DNA from 2 places in the Lysinibacillus sp. A1 genome. Region 1 is predicted to be linked to the other one. Evidence: riboswitches for the same ligand, from Rfam matches in the RefSeq annotation. Region 1 holds a riboswitch; the other holds the start of a gene.
The links. A riboswitch is a leader RNA that binds a small molecule or an ion and turns the genes downstream of it on or off. The one in region 1 is predicted to bind glycine.
Positions count from the first base shown of each region.

Region 2: linked by a shared signal. The riboswitch ahead of gcvT (glycine cleavage system aminomethyltransferase GcvT) and the one ahead of PI85_RS09340 (amino acid permease) in region 1 are both predicted to bind glycine.

Region 1 is NZ_JSZM01000011.1:319,588-327,484, forward strand. Features, by position in the region: gene PI85_RS09315 (alpha/beta hydrolase fold domain-containing protein) at 1-525, opposite strand, end outside; partial or broken gene PI85_RS09320 (hypothetical protein) at 837-1,125, opposite strand; gene PI85_RS09325 (vitamin B12-dependent ribonucleotide reductase) at 1,605-4,175, opposite strand; gene PI85_RS09330 (biotin/lipoate A/B protein ligase family protein) at 4,363-5,193, opposite strand; gene PI85_RS09335 (rhodanese-like domain-containing protein) at 5,398-5,784, shown strand; glycine riboswitch at 6,184-6,260, shown strand; gene PI85_RS09340 (amino acid permease) at 6,425-7,762, shown strand; gene PI85_RS09345 (glutaminase) at 7,797-7,897, opposite strand, start outside.
Region 2 is NZ_JSZM01000006.1:32,633-40,529, forward strand. Features, by position in the region: gene PI85_RS03965 (serine/threonine-protein kinase) at 274-1,197, opposite strand; gene gcvPB (aminomethyl-transferring glycine dehydrogenase subunit GcvPB) at 1,291-2,754, opposite strand; gene gcvPA (aminomethyl-transferring glycine dehydrogenase subunit GcvPA) at 2,747-4,093, opposite strand; gene gcvT (glycine cleavage system aminomethyltransferase GcvT) at 4,119-5,222, opposite strand; glycine riboswitch at 5,488-5,581, opposite strand; gene PI85_RS03985 (shikimate kinase) at 5,726-6,241, opposite strand; gene comGF (competence type IV pilus minor pilin ComGF) at 6,440-6,868, opposite strand; gene PI85_RS04000 (hypothetical protein) at 6,861-7,178, opposite strand; gene comGD (competence type IV pilus minor pilin ComGD) at 7,171-7,611, opposite strand; gene comGC (competence type IV pilus major pilin ComGC) at 7,611-7,897, opposite strand, start outside.

The DNA of each region.
Region 1 (7,897 bases):
CTTTAAAAGCTGGGCCAAACCAAGTGCTATATTACCTCCTGCAGAATCTCCTATAATAGTTAATTGACTGGCACTTTCAACCGTCTCTAAAATTTTATTATAGAGATGCAGCATTTTTTGGTACGTGTCCTTATGATTAAAATGAGGTACTTTTGGATAAATCGGGGCAATAACTTTTGCCTGTAATGCTTGTGCTATTTTATCCATGAACAGCCAGTGTAAATTTAACGGTTGATTCGTCCAAGCGCCACCATGAATATAGAGAATCACTTTTTGTTTCGAGGACTTTTGATCATTTAATGTAAAAACTTGCATATCCTCAAAAGTTTGTTCATCCTTAACACTTAAAAATTGGACATCATCTCCAATGACATAGGGCTGATTATTCACAGTTGCTTTTTGCTTGATGAACTGTTTAGCATTTTCAACACTAGAAAAGCTCACTTTATTACTCTGGGAAAATAACAACTTTTCAAATTGAACACTTTCTTCAGAGCGCTCTCCATTAAAAATCACTACACTCATTACTTTCTCCCCTTTCACCATTTTTTTACCTAGCTGGATGTATGAGAACCCTTAACAAACAAGCCTTAAATCAAATGTCATAAGCAAGTCCCTTACAAAATAAGGGTTGTCATCAAACTTTATTACACTTGACCGAACATTATTTTAATTCCACAAAATGGCGTATACTCCTTCAAATTTGCCTGTTAAATATAAAATATCTATCCGCTTCTTTGAAGAAATAAAGCTGGGTTAAAATGAATGAAGTTCCCAAAGCGTTTTTTGAGAACTTAATTTTGCTTACCGTATATCCGTATGAACCCGAATCAGTATTATTTTTTATTTTTCAACTGTAAAAGTATAGGTGCTATATTTAGTAGGATAGAAACAATTGTCAAAAACCATAATGCCCTTTCCATACCTGGTACTACATCCTCTAAAGCTGCCCAATCTTCCTTCTACTTGTACCCAGCTAGATACAAAACTATATTCCGAACAAAGTGTCAATGCTGTAAATGATAACCCCATTGCCATCGCTAGTTTATAATCTTTACCTGTTGTATACATGTAAAGATTTATAAAAGTTGCTACTATAGCAATAAGTCCGAATAGTAACCACATTATTCTACCTCCCTTTTCAATATAGACATAAATTGTAATGAGGATGTTCCCAGCCCTTAATTGGAAATTATTGTTATCATCATTGTAAATCCACACTATCCTGATGCGACTCCTATATATAAATGTTGGATTGGTAATGATTCATTCTTGCTTTAATGGAGATTTCACCATAAGGTCATATATTCCAACATAATCAGCCTATTACCAGAAACATTGTTATAAAAGTATCCCACTCTTCCTTTAAGTACAATACTAATCGGCACCAGAACTTTGTCCAAACCCATTCATCAAAATCCTCTCAATAGATAATGAACATGTAGTCGAATAAGTTTTTGATTCTACTGAAGTCATATCAAACCTATAATTTTCAGAAAAATATAAAAAGCAACCTCTTACGGCCATAATACCGAAGAGGTTACTTTTAATCAAAATTTATTACCGTTATCATTCTTTTATTCAAAGAAACTAGAACATAAAATTTACAGGCCGCATTTTAACTGTGCGCCACAGTTTGTACAAGTATTACAGCCGCCCATTTCCTCGACTGTTCCTTTACGACATACTGGACATGTATTTCCTACGTCCGAGCCAATTACCGTCGTGGACTCTAGTGCTTGAATCGTATCAACTAATACGACTGGACGTGTTGTATGTTCTTCTACTAATTCCTCCTCAAATGATAGTTGATCCATATCATTTTCTTCGGCTTTTAGCGTAAGTACCTGTGAATCACGGCTACCATCCACATAGACCGTACCACCTTTAGCGCCACCTTTATATAGTCGCTCATATACTTTTTCAACTTGTTGTACAGTATAGCCTTTTGGCGCGTTTACTGTTTTAGAGATCGATGAATCAATCCATTTTTGAATAATACATTGTACATCCGCATGTGCCTCTGGTTTTAGCTCCATTGCCGTTACAAACCATTCTGGAAGCTCTTGCTCATTAGCCTCTGGATGACGATCTAAATATTCTTTTACAATTTCAGCTTTCACTTCAATGAACTTACCTAGACGGCCAGAACGGTAGTAAGTGAAGGAGAAGTATGGCTCAAGACCTGTTGCTACGCCTACCATTGTTCCTGTTGAACCTGTTGGGGCAACCGTTAATAAATGGGAGTTACGGATACCTGTTGCTAAAATTTGCTCCTTGATGTGAGCAGGCATTTTTTGCATGAAGCCTGTTTCTGTGAAAGCTTTACGTAAACGAGCTGTTTCTTCGTCAGTAGCACCTACTAAGAATGGAAAGCTTCCACGCTCTTTAGCAAGCTCTGTAGACGCCTCATACGCGGTTTCAGCAATTGTTTTAAAGATTTCATCGACTAAAGCATTACCTGCTTCAGAACCGTATTCTTTCTCACAATAAATGAGTAAATCAGCTAGACCCATTACGCCTAGACCAACACGACGCTCACCTAGTGCTTGTACACGGTTTTCCTCTAAGAAGTATGGAGTTGCATCAATAACATTATCCTGCATACGAACACCGACACGAACCGTTTCACGTAGTGCTTCGTAATCTACAGTTTGGTTATCTTTATTCGCAAATTGTGCAAGGTTTACCGCTGCCAAGTTACACACTGAGTATGGCGCAAGGGGCTGTTCCCCACATGGGTTAGTTGCAACAACGCTTTGACCATATGCCTTTGCATTCGTCATATCATTCGCATTGTCGATAAAGAAAATTCCTGGCTCTGCAGAGTATGTTGCACATACGTTAATTAAATTCCACAATTCTTTCGCTTTGATCGTGCGATATGTGCGGATTTTATAGCCCATTTTCTCCCATTCACGAACGTCACCAACATGATGCCATTCTGTGTTGTAAGCATGCATTTCTTCTTTCGAGTATTCTTCAACCGCTGGGAAACGCAGTTCGAAATCAGCATCGTTTTCAACAGCTTCCATAAATTCTTTTGTTAATGTTACGGAGATGTTTGCACCTGTTAAAAACTCTGAGTTATGCACAGTATATGTGCCACCATCACGTAATTTATTTTCAGCCTCACGAATAATGGCTGTATCAAATCCACCTAAACCTTCAATGCTTTTATAGTTTACAATGCCTTGATACATAGCTTCTTCCTGCATAGAAAGTGGCTTGAAGTTTAACTTCTCTTTCGCTAGACGAATGATTGTTTCATCGGTTGTATTTTCAATTAGGTAACGCAGAATACGAGGGTTTTGCATTTTCGAAATAATAAACTCCACAATATCTGGATGCCAATCGGCAAGCATAATCATTTGTGCTCCACGACGTGAGCCACCTTGCTCTACAAGATGTGTTAATTTAGCAATATCATCTAACCAAGAAACAGAACCTGATGATTTACCGTTTACACCACGTGCCAATGTGTTGCGTGGACGTAATGTGGAACCATTTGTTCCTACTCCACCACCACGGCTCATAATTTCCATTACTTGCTTACGGTGATCACTAATACCTTCACGTGAATCCGCAACAAAAGGCATTACGTAACAGTTAAAGAATGTTACATCTGTTTCAGATCCTGCTCCGTAGATTACTCGTCCAGCAGGAATGAACTTTAAGGACACTAATTGCTCATAAAATTTTTCAAACCATTCTTGGCGTTTTTCTGGTGTTTTTTCAACAACCGCCAGTCCTGTTGCATTTCGTTTAGCGATTTGTTCATAAAAAATCTCAAGAGGCTTCTCTAGCACGTCAATTGAACGCGTAATCACACCCGTTTCTTGCTCCTGTGGATCGTCTAAAACGCTACGATAATCTTCCTCAATCAAAATATCAGCTGTTTTTGTAGTCATGTCCAGCTTTTGAATTGTCCCTAAACCACGTGCAGGGAATTTTGGATCAGCTTTTACCGTTAAAACAACAAAGTCACCGGCTTTTAGTGTTTTCTTTTCTGTGTCTTTAAACGAGTAGCGATCGATCATGACAAGTCTTGATACACCTTTGTGCGTGATGTGCATATCAGGCGTTACAGGGTGTACCTGCGGGAATTGTTCGATATCTTTGTTTAACTGTTCAAATTGATTGTTTACATCGGGTTGATGATTTGTGAGTACCATCGTTTTGCCTCCCTTACAAAATAAATACACAATATCATGTGTTGTTAAACACTACATATTGTGTATATGTCTTTAAAAAAGATACTATATATAGATTTTCAATTCAACTCTTGCTTTTTTCAATAGAATCGTAACTACTTGTAATAGCAAGGATTGAACACTTAAAAATATTTTTTTATACCATTTTTTACTTTTTGAAGTTCCACTCATCAGATGCATATTTTTTTTCTTCTAATGCACGGACATATTTTAACTGCTCCTCAGAAAGTGTAAATGGTTTTAATTCAATTTGCAACGATTTTGCAAAACCATCTCGAAAAGCAGTCACACATTGTTCAACTGTCACAGGTTCATCCACAAGACTGTTAATCGCTACTGCTTTCTCTGGTAATTTTCTGCGCATACGATCCTTCGCTTCTTCACTCGAAAAATTAAAGACCGATAATAATTTCTCCTGATCTAAATCTAATAAAATGGCACCATGCTGCAATATAACACCTTTTTGTCGTGTTTGCGCACTTCCTGCTATTTTTTTCCCTTCAACTACCAGCTCATACCAGCTTGGAGCATCAAAGCATACTGCACTTTTCGGACTCTTTAAGTCTGCTCTTTTCTCCTCTGTATCAGGGACACTAAAATAGGCATCCATACCTAAGTTATGGAAACCTTGCAAGATGCCTTCACTTAGCACACGGTACGCCTCTGTCACTGACTCTGGCATATTTGGATAGCTTTCTGTTACGATGACACTATATGTGAGCTCATGCTCATGCAGCACAGCTCGTCCACCAGTTGGTCGACGTACAAAACCTAAGCCTTGCTCACGGACAGCATCTAAATTTATATCTTTTTTGGCTTGCTGAAAATAACCGATTGATAATGTTGCCGGTTCCCACTCATAAAAACGAATGACTGGTGGAATTAACCCCTCACTATGCCAATCAAGTAATGCTTCATCTAGTGCCATATTAAAAGAAGGACTACATTTCCCTGAATTTAAAAAATACCAAGTTGTCATATGTTCATCTCCTACAATTTATAAAAATACCTCAGGCCCCACCTGCGGTTCAACCTTAACGAAGATTACGTTACAGTTCAAGTTGTGGCTTTTCAAACGATATCGACGAATTCGCCACAATCTAGTTAATTTTATCAAACTCATTGGACTATCGCTAGCGCATCTTTTATAATAATAAAGAAGATAGAAAGGGGTAAGAAAATCTTGGACATACTTATCACAATCGGTGTCGTTTTAGTAGTCGTAATTGCATACATCGGTATTAATGCACTAAGACTCAAAAAAGCTGTAACCAACTTAACACAAGAACAATTTATTGAAGGCTATCGTAAAGCGCAGCTAATCGATGTTCGTGAACAAAAAGAATTTGATGCTGGTCACATTCTTGGCGCACGAAATGTTCCTTCCACAACATTACGTCAACGTTATAAAGAAATTCGCCCAGATTTACCAGTATATTTATACTGTCAAAATACAGGCCGTAGCTCACGTGCTGCACTATTTCTTAAAAAACGTGGGTACAACCAAATTTACCAACTTCAAGGCGGCTTCAAAACTTGGACAGGTAAAATAAAAGCCAAAAAATTTTAATATTTCCCTAAAAAAAGTCGTCTCAAAGAACTAGGAGACGGCTTCTTTTTATACAAAAAATTCAGAGTTTCTACTATATTATATCTATTGCAAAATTTTAAGCGGCTATTTCTTACACTCGTTCATACTATAATGATCCTCTTCCTCTCACTTGTCCCCTCTTCATTTCTTCACATAAACCTTTCGTATTTGCGCATACTACGAAAATCTTTGTATGTCCAAAAATACTAATTATCGTTAGTAATTTTCATTTATACACTACATTCTTCTATTTTTCTGAAAATAATATAAATTTCTAGTTGAATAATTGTAAAAGCACTGCTAGGATATATAATATCTTAAAATAATATTTATGATAAAAAATTAATAAGCTATGAATGCTATGGATCAAACTATAGCAGGAGCAGTTCTGGAGAGAGCGCAATGTGCGTCGCCGAAGGGTTCACTATCTCAGGCAAAAGGACAGAGGAGTAATAACAGCTTTTTTAAGCGATGCCATATGATGGTTACGATGATTTCATGAACCATCCGTGATCAAATGGTATTTGTTATTCTGACGTTTTTCCGAGACTAGTGTCACAACTAGTCTCTTTTTTATTTTTCCAGTCATCATTTTTTATGCATCTTTGGGGGGATTAACGTGGAACAGCAACAATTAAAACGTGAATTAAAAAATCGCCATGTACAGCTTATTGCCATTGGTGGGACAATAGGAACCGGCTTATTTCTAGGCTCTGGGAAAGCCATTGCATTAGCAGGGCCTTCGATCATCCTTGCCTATTTAATTGTCGGAACGGCACTCTTTTTTGTTATGCGTGCATTGGGCGAACTATTACTTTCGAATTCAGGATATACATCATTTACGGATTTTGCCTCCGAATACATAGGGCCATGGGCAGGGTATGTAACAGGCTGGACCTACTGGTTCTGTTGGATCATGACGGCAATGGCAGATATTATCGCTGTGGGGGTTTATACACAATATTGGTTTGATATCCCTCAGTGGGTTCCAGCTATTGGTTGTTTAGTAGTATTACTACTATTGAATTTATTAACGGTCAAACTATTTGGGGAGTTAGAATTTTGGTTTGCTATCATTAAAGTAATTACCATTGTGGCGCTCATTATCCTTGGTCTTATTATGTTAGTGACAGGCTTTCAAACAAGCTCTGGGACGGTTTCAGTAGATAATCTTTGGGTCCACGGCGGCCTGTTTCCAAATGGAGTATATGGCTTTTTAATGGCCTTCCAGATGGTTATTTTCGCTTTCGTCGGTGTGGAATTAGTAGGGGTATCGGCAGCCGAGACTGCGGACCCACAAAAAAACATTCCTTCTGCTATTAATAAAATACCATTCCGAATTTTACTCTTTTATGTAGGGGCACTGTTTGTCATCCTATGTATCAATCCATGGTATGAAATGTCTGCCGCAAGCAGTCCATTTGTCCAAGTATTTACATTAGCGGGTATTCCAATTGCTGCAGGTATTATTAATTTTGTTGTGCTCACTTCAGCCGCATCTGCTGGTAATAGTGGTTTATTCTCAACAAGTCGAATGCTCTTTAATCTTGGTAAAAATAAACAAGCATCACCTGCATTTGCTAAGCTCAATAAAAATAGTGTTCCAAGTAACGCACTAGTCATTTCTGCAATTGTTGTATCAGTAGGGGCACTGTTAAGTAAGCTAATGCCAGAGAATGCCTTTAGTATCGTAACGACTATTAGTGCGATTTGCTTCATATGGGTGTGGAGTATTATCATCATTTCTCACATCATCTATAAACGGAAAAATCGTGCCCTACATGAGGCCTCAAGCTTCAAAGCACCGCTGACACCTTTTATTAACTACGTAGTGCTTGCGTTTTTTGCTTTCCTATTAATTGTGATGTTTATTTCTGAGGCAACACGTACAGCTCTTCTACTAACACCTATTTGGTTTATTGCCCTATTCATTCTATATAAAATGAAAAAAAGATGACTTCAGAGCTCACTCTGAAGTCATCTTCTATTCGTTAAAAAATGGTCATATCCCATTCTGTCGCTAAATGTTTCAGCAATTGGACACCTGCGACACTATTCCCAATAGGATCGATGGCTGGTCCATAAATACCTA
Region 2 (7,897 bases), on a different contig from region 1:
TAATGTATCACAAAGGTAACTATACAATATCTAAAATCAATGTCAATATTTTCTATAGAATATATTGTCATCAAAAACATTTATAGGGTTGTTTAGTAAAAATATTACATGGTAATAATTATGATATTTTATAGACAATTTATGGCTTTTATAATATTTTTTTATAAAAAAAACAGCTTATTGTCCTAAATACCTTAGGTCATAAGCTGTTTTTTAAAAGTTACAATATATAGTTAAAATGGATAAATAGTATGAAACGAATAGTAAATTTGGTCATTTAGAATCAAATAACTTAAAATAGTTCTTTTTACATTTGAACTTTATTTCAATAATAATCATGTATTTAATAAATTTTAGGGAAGAACATCTTTTTTTAGTCTCTATCCGCAATCCCCACATAATAGTAGATGACATAAAAATGCTCACTTTTTCATTATATTTTCTAACATTTTCAATTTTATCCTCAATTACCCTCTGTGAAATATCTAATGGTATTTCATTCGTTAAAGCATAGTATAAGGTTGCCATCAAGCTATAAATATCCGTATAAATATCTTGCTCTCCTTGCATGGAATACTGTTCAAGGGGAGAATAGCCTGGACTAGTAAATATCGGATATTTCATCCCTGTCTTATAATAAACGGCAGATCCAAAATCTAATAAATAGGGTTGTCCCTTAGCATCAATCATAATATTACTAGGTTTTATATCCCGATGTATGATTCCCTTTCCATGTAAATAAGTAATCGCTTCTATTAAGGGTAAAAATATATCTTGATAGAGAAGATGTCTCTCACTCAATGAAAATCGTTGTATATATTGCTCTAATAAAACCCCTTCATAATAATCTGTGACTATATATATGGAACCATTTTCAAAAAAATGATGTCGATATGTAACAATATGTTGATGGTTCAGACACTGTAACATTAACGCCTCATTCAAAAACCTTGCTTTTAATTCCTCAAATTTCCTCTTTGTAGAAGGTAAACGATTGATGACAGACTTATTATCCAAATCTCGTAAAGCTATCTCTAATGGGAAAAACTCCTTTATGATAATTTCTTCTCCGGTGCTTATGTATTCAGCGATATAAACAAATGATAATTTGCTCATAGCAAGAAGCCGTTTGATGCTGTATGTATTATTTAATAGATTGTTTGTTGGTAAACTCAATTCCGCTGATGTTGTTTGCATGTCAATCCCTCCTTCCACAATCCATCTAAGGGAAATTATAACAAAAAACTCATATAAAAACCGCCCACTAAAAAAGTGAGCGGTTTGTCAATTTTAAGCTTTTTGATAACGTAGTACAGGTGTACGAGCCGCACGTGTTTCGTCTAGGCGAGAAACAACTGTAGTATGTGGCGCTTCTTGAACGATGGATGGATTTTCCTCCGCTTCCTTCGCAATTTGAATCATCACATCGCAGAATGCGTCTAATGTTTCTTTAGATTCTGTTTCTGTTGGCTCAATCATTAACGCCTCTTCCACATTTAATGGGAAGTATGTTGTTGGTGGATGGTAGCCAAAGTCTAACAGACGTTTTGCGATATCTAGTGTACGAACGCCTAATTTCTTTTGGCGATGACCAGATAAAACAAATTCATGTTTACAGTGATGGTTATATGGAAGATCGTAGAATGGCTCTAAACGACGCATCATATAGTTGGCATTTAATACAGCATATTCTGTTACAGCTTTCAGGCCATCCGGACCCATTGTACGGATGTACGTATAGGCACGGACATTGATACCAAAGTTACCATAGTATGGTTTTACTCGTCCGATAGATTGTGGACGGTTGTAATCGAAATGGTATGCACCTTCTTCTGTTCTTACAAGTACTGGTTTTGGTAGGTATGGAATTAAATCAGCTTTTACACCTACTGGACCTGAACCTGGACCACCACCACCGTGTGGACCTGTAAATGTTTTATGCAGATTTAAATGTACACAGTCAAAGCCCATATCGCCAGGACGTGCTTTACTCATAACAGCATTTAAGTTGGCACCATCATAGTACACTTTACCGCCAACAGAGTGGATAAGCTCCGCCATTTCGATGATATTTTCCTCAAATAAACCAAGTGTATTCGGGTTTGTTAACATTAAGGCAGCCGTGTCAGGACCTACTACTTTGCGAAGGTCTTCAATATCAACTAAACCAGTTTCATCTGATTTAACTGTAATTGTTTCAAAGCCTGCTACTGTTGCTGAAGCTGGGTTAGTTCCGTGAGCAGAGTCAGGAACGATAACTTTGTTACGGTGACCTTCTCCATTTGCTTCATGGAAAGCGCGGATCATCATTAATGCTGTCCACTCTCCATGTGCCCCTGCTGCTGGCTGTAATGTCACTTCATCCATACCAGTAATTTCTACTAATGACGTTTGAAGATCATAAAGAAGCTCCATAGCACCTTGTGCTGTTGACTCATCTTGTAGTGGGTGCACATTGGCAAAGCCAGAAAGACGAGCTACCGCTTCATTAATTTTTGGATTATACTTCATCGTACAAGAGCCAAGTGGGTAGAAGCCAGAGTCTACACCATGATTTCTACGAGAAAGTGCTGTGTAGTGACGCATGATATCAAGCTCAGATACTTCAGGTAATTCTGCTGCCTCTGTACGTACTAAATTAGCAGGTAGTATATCTGCTAGATCTACTTCAGGTACATCAAGCGCTTCTAAACTATAGCCAACGCGACCTTCTTTTGAAATTTCAAAAATGAGTGTTTGATTTTCGTTATGCATGAAGAGCCCCCATTTCTGCAACTAGTGCATCAATTTCTTCTTTTGTGCGTAATTCAGTCACAGCAATTAGCACATGATTTTTAAGAGAGTCATAATTTTGACCTAAAGGATATCCACCAATAATACCTTTTTCAATTAAGCCTTTATTGATTTCCTTCATACATTTATTTGTTTTCACTACGATTTCATTAAAATGTGCACCTTGGAATGCTACTGTAAAGCCTGCTGCTTCAAAGGCATTTTTTGCATAACGTGTTTTCGCAATATTTTGTGTAGCCATTTCGCGAATACCTTGTTTCCCTAGAGCTGTCATCGCTACAGAAGCTGCAAGCGCAAGAAGTGCTTGGTTCGAACAAATATTAGAAGTGGCTTTATCGCGACGGATATGTTGTTCACGTGCTTGTAGTGTTAATACATAACCACGACGTCCTTCACCATCTACTGTTTCACCAACAAGACGACCTGGCACCTTACGCATTAATTTAGTTGTCACTGCAAAGAAACCACAGTGTGGACCACCAAATGCTTCAGAGATACCGAAAACTTGTGCATCACCTACACAAATATCAGCTCCTAGTTTACCTGGAGGAGTTAAAATACCTAGGGCAAGTGGGTTAGACGATACTACGAATAAGCTTTTTGCTTCATGCGCAATATCACCAATTACTTGAATATCCTCAACTTGACCAAAGAAGTTTGGATATTGAGCAATAACTGCTGCCGTATTGTCGTCAATTAGCTCTTTTAAAGCTGCAATATCAGTCACACCATCTTTATGTGGAATTGTAACGATTTCTATAGATTGACCATAGGCATATGTAGCCACAACATCACGATATTCTGGGTGTACCGTTTCAGAGACTAAAATTTTCTTACGACGTGTATGTCCAGCTGCCAACATTCCTGCTTCAGCCAATGCTGTACCACCGTCATACATAGAAGAGTTAGCAAGATCCATACCCGTAAGCTCTGCAATCATTGTTTGGAATTCAAAAATAGCTTGAAGCTCACCTTGTGAAATTTCAGGTTGATAGGGTGTATAAGCTGTATAAAACTCTGAGCGAGAAATAACATGATCCACGATCACGGGCTTGTAGTGGTTATAAACGCCTGCACCTAAAAACGATGCATTCGCATTTGTGTCTTTGTTTTTACCAGCAAGTGCCGTTAACTCTTTTAATAAAGCAGATTCCGATTTTGCTGCCTTGATGTCATAAAGTCCTTTAAAACGTACTTTCTCTGGAATATCCTCGAATAATTCATCAACTGAGGATACACCGATTACGTCTAACATTTCTTTTTGATCTTGCTCCGTCATTGGTAAATAACGATGTTTCATAAATGTAGGTCCCTCTTTTCAGCTATTATTTTGAACGCTTGTAAAACGGTGTTTCAACTGTAATTACTTTTAGTTGCTTACCACGGATTTCAATTTCTAATTCATTTCCGATAGTTGTGAATTGACTGTCAATTAACGCGTGACCAACATTACGTTTTGAGGAAGGAAGCTGTGTTCCTGTTGTAACTTCACCAATTTCCTGACCATCTTTAAATACTTTATAGCCATGGCGTGGAATCCCTTTATCGATCATTTCAATGCCGACTAGTTTGCGTGGAAGACCATTTTCCTTCTGAGCTACTAATGCATCATGACCAATAAAATCTTCTTTATTTAATTTCACAGCAAAGCCAATACCTGCTTCTAGAGGAGAAATGGTTGCTGATAATTCTTGACCGTAAAGTGGCAGACCCGCTTCAAAACGTAGTGTATCTCGACATCCTAGACCTGCAGGAACAACACCTTTGTCTTGACCAGCATCCAAAATTTTACCCCATAGCGCTTTAATATCTTCTGGTGCTCCATATAATTCGAAGCCATCTTCTCCTGTGTATCCACTACGAGAAACTAACACTTTATGTCCTGCAACTTCTACATTCTCTTGGAATCGGAAAAATTTAATGGCACTTACATCAGTTGAAGTTAGGGATTGAAGAACTTCCTCTGCTAAAGGTCCTTGTAGGGCAATTTGTGCATAGGCTTCCGATTGATTGTCAATCGTCACATCATATTGATGTTGATTTTCCAGCATCCAATCATAGTCTTTTTCGATATTTGCTGCATTCACGCATAATAAATAGTGTTGATCTGCTAGCTTATACGTTAGTAAATCATCGACAACACCGCCGTCCTCATAACACATTGCTGTGTATTGTGCCTGACCAGTAGCTATTTTTGAAACATCATTGGATAAAAGATTTTGTAAAAAATCTAATGTATCGGGACCGGTTACTAAAATTTCACCCATATGGGATACATCAAATAATCCCGCACGATTACGTACTGCATCATGTTCATCTTTAATAGAGGAGAATTGAACTGGTAATTCCCATCCACCGAAGTCAACCGTCTTAGCACCGTATTTCGCATATTCTTCAAATAGAGGTGTACGTTTTAATTCATTCGTCATTCTTTTTTGCCCCCTTATTGTTAGTTACATTTTTACTGGTAGTAGTTCGTCTGCTTTTTGTATGGGTACAATCATGACTTAGCAAAGTAATAAGGTTCACGGCGTACCTAAAGACATAAAAAAAGACAGACGAACCCCTTTTCGGGATTCTCTGTCCTTGCACCTGAAAGTTACACCAGACTAACTCGCATGGTTGATACTGCCAATTAGTCGGCTTTCCCCTTTGGTGGCTGCTATTGTTATACTACAGCTCTCTCCAGAGTTGCGTCTTATACGAGTCCTTTTACCTGAGAGATTCATAGCCATTGCTACTTGCTCCTTCGGTGGCGTTTAATTACGCTCTCTCCCCGTATAATCATCCGCCCAAGATACATCTTGGTACTATTTAGTATTCAATGAACATTTAGTTACTTATTTGTCTATATCCTAACATTAAATGCATTGAAAAGGCAATCATTTTTTAAAAGATAATAAAATACGAACATTAATAGACTTTATATCCTTCATCGTTCGTTTTTAAGTCTTTTTACTTGGAACACCAAATACTCTAAAATTTGACGAATGGTTCTGCCCTCTGTCAGGACCTGAATATGCCCTGCATCACGATAAAACTTCCTTCTGTAATGATACAGACTTTCTAGCTCCTCTTTTGTCGAGCTTTGTACGATCGGTCTGTTAGGATCATGCTGAACTCGTTTATAAATATCCTCAAACGAAGCATCTAAAAAAAATACTAAGCCACTACGTCTCATAATTTTTCGATTTTCAGCATTCATCGCAACTCCACCGCCCGTAGAAATAATACAAGCCTCATCGCGGAAACTTTTCAAAAATTCTGTTTCTATTTTTCGAAAATGGGCCTCTCCGTACTTTTCAAAAATCTGCGGGATGGACATTCCTTGCTGTCTCACTATTTCATGATCCATATCATAATATGGCATCTTTAATAAAAAGCTTAAACGTCTTCCTAAAGCACTCTTTCCACTACCCATAAAACCAACTAAATATATTTTTCGCAATTCGAATCACCTTCTTATAACTACGATTCTACACTGTCTGACAAAATTTGTCCCAATAAATTTATCGTAGCTTGAACATTCAATTTTTCGAGCCCATCATATGTTTGAAATTGCATTTCATATGACATACAATACGCAAGAAGAAAAGTAGTTACAAGAAATAATAATGCAATTGCGATTAAAAAAATAGCCCCACTGTCATTTTTCAATAATTGGCACATAGAAGGTTCGCTCCTTTTGCATACCACTAGGCATTTCCACCGCTACCGTCAGCATATTTCCGCTATAAGTGAACTGACATTTATTGATGCCATTTAGCATGGGAACATGTCCTCCATTTACTTGTTCACGAATGGTATTACGATAGCAATCAATATAATGGATAGATTCTGTGGTCTGGAAAGTGATTCTTTTGTGATCATCCCGCACGGAGAACGTTAAAATATCCTTTAACCCTTTATTTAAATCATACACAAACAGCTCCCATTTTGACTGCTCATCCGTTTGCATAGTTGAGGTCATTTCAGCATACCACAGCATAATTAGGACAAAAAGATGAGAAATAAGCACAAACACAATTAATTGAAACATTGCTTCTAGTAAGGTATAGCCCTTCTCATTATTCATGGACATTTCCTGTAAGGGAAATACATTTTTGGCGTGGCTTGAGTATGTTGTGAAAACGAACACAAATTTCTTCACCATTAAACACCCATTGATACTCAACCTGTTCAATAATTCTTGTGCCCTCAGTTTGTTGAACAGCTTGAAATAATTTCAGGCCCTCATACGCTGTTTCAGCTGCAATCATTTCCATTTTTTTATTCATAAGATTCGTTTTCATCGTATAGGTAATAGGCAATAAGGAGCTGCAAAGTAACATCAAGATGCCCATTGCCAAAATCGTTTCAATAAAAGAATAGCCTGACTCATTCAATTCTCGCTCTCCCTCGCCCTAATGTAATGATTACTTTTTTCTTTCCCTGTTGCGTTTGAAACGCGATAGTACCAGCTGACCTGACATTGCCATTAACATTATAAACAATCGTATAAATAGAGCTCTCATCAGGCAAAAATTCGACTCCTTTAGGGAATGGTCGTTCATATAAATTGGAAAAAGCATCTTTTTGAATAACGTAGCGCCTTGTAGAGCTTTCAAATTTCATCGCGATATACTGTCGCTGGTTCATGCTATAGGTTTGAATATACTGAATGTCTAGTTGAACTTGAGTAAAAAAACGATCTAATTCCTTTGACTCCGCTAATTGTAAAGAGAATTTGCTAACAATGGCTGTTAAACTCATAACAAGAAATAAAACAATCAGCATTTCGAGGATCGTAAAGCCCCATTCATTTTGTCGTTCTCTCATTAACCATTCGTACCTGCACCGACATTTGCTAAACGTACCTCTCCCTTAGTCGTAATAACTATTTCTTCTTTATTAGGAAAAGTTGTTTCATTTTCTTTCAAATAGCCTTCTTTCACTAAATCCTCTAAAGTTGGATATGCCATAAAATCCACTCTATAGGCTTCTACTTGCCCCTGTACCATATTAATATAGGCAGCACAGCCCTTCTCATCAATCGTAGCGAAGTGCTTCGTAACATTTGGAATTGTAATTAAAATAAGGATGGAAATGATTAACAAAACAATGA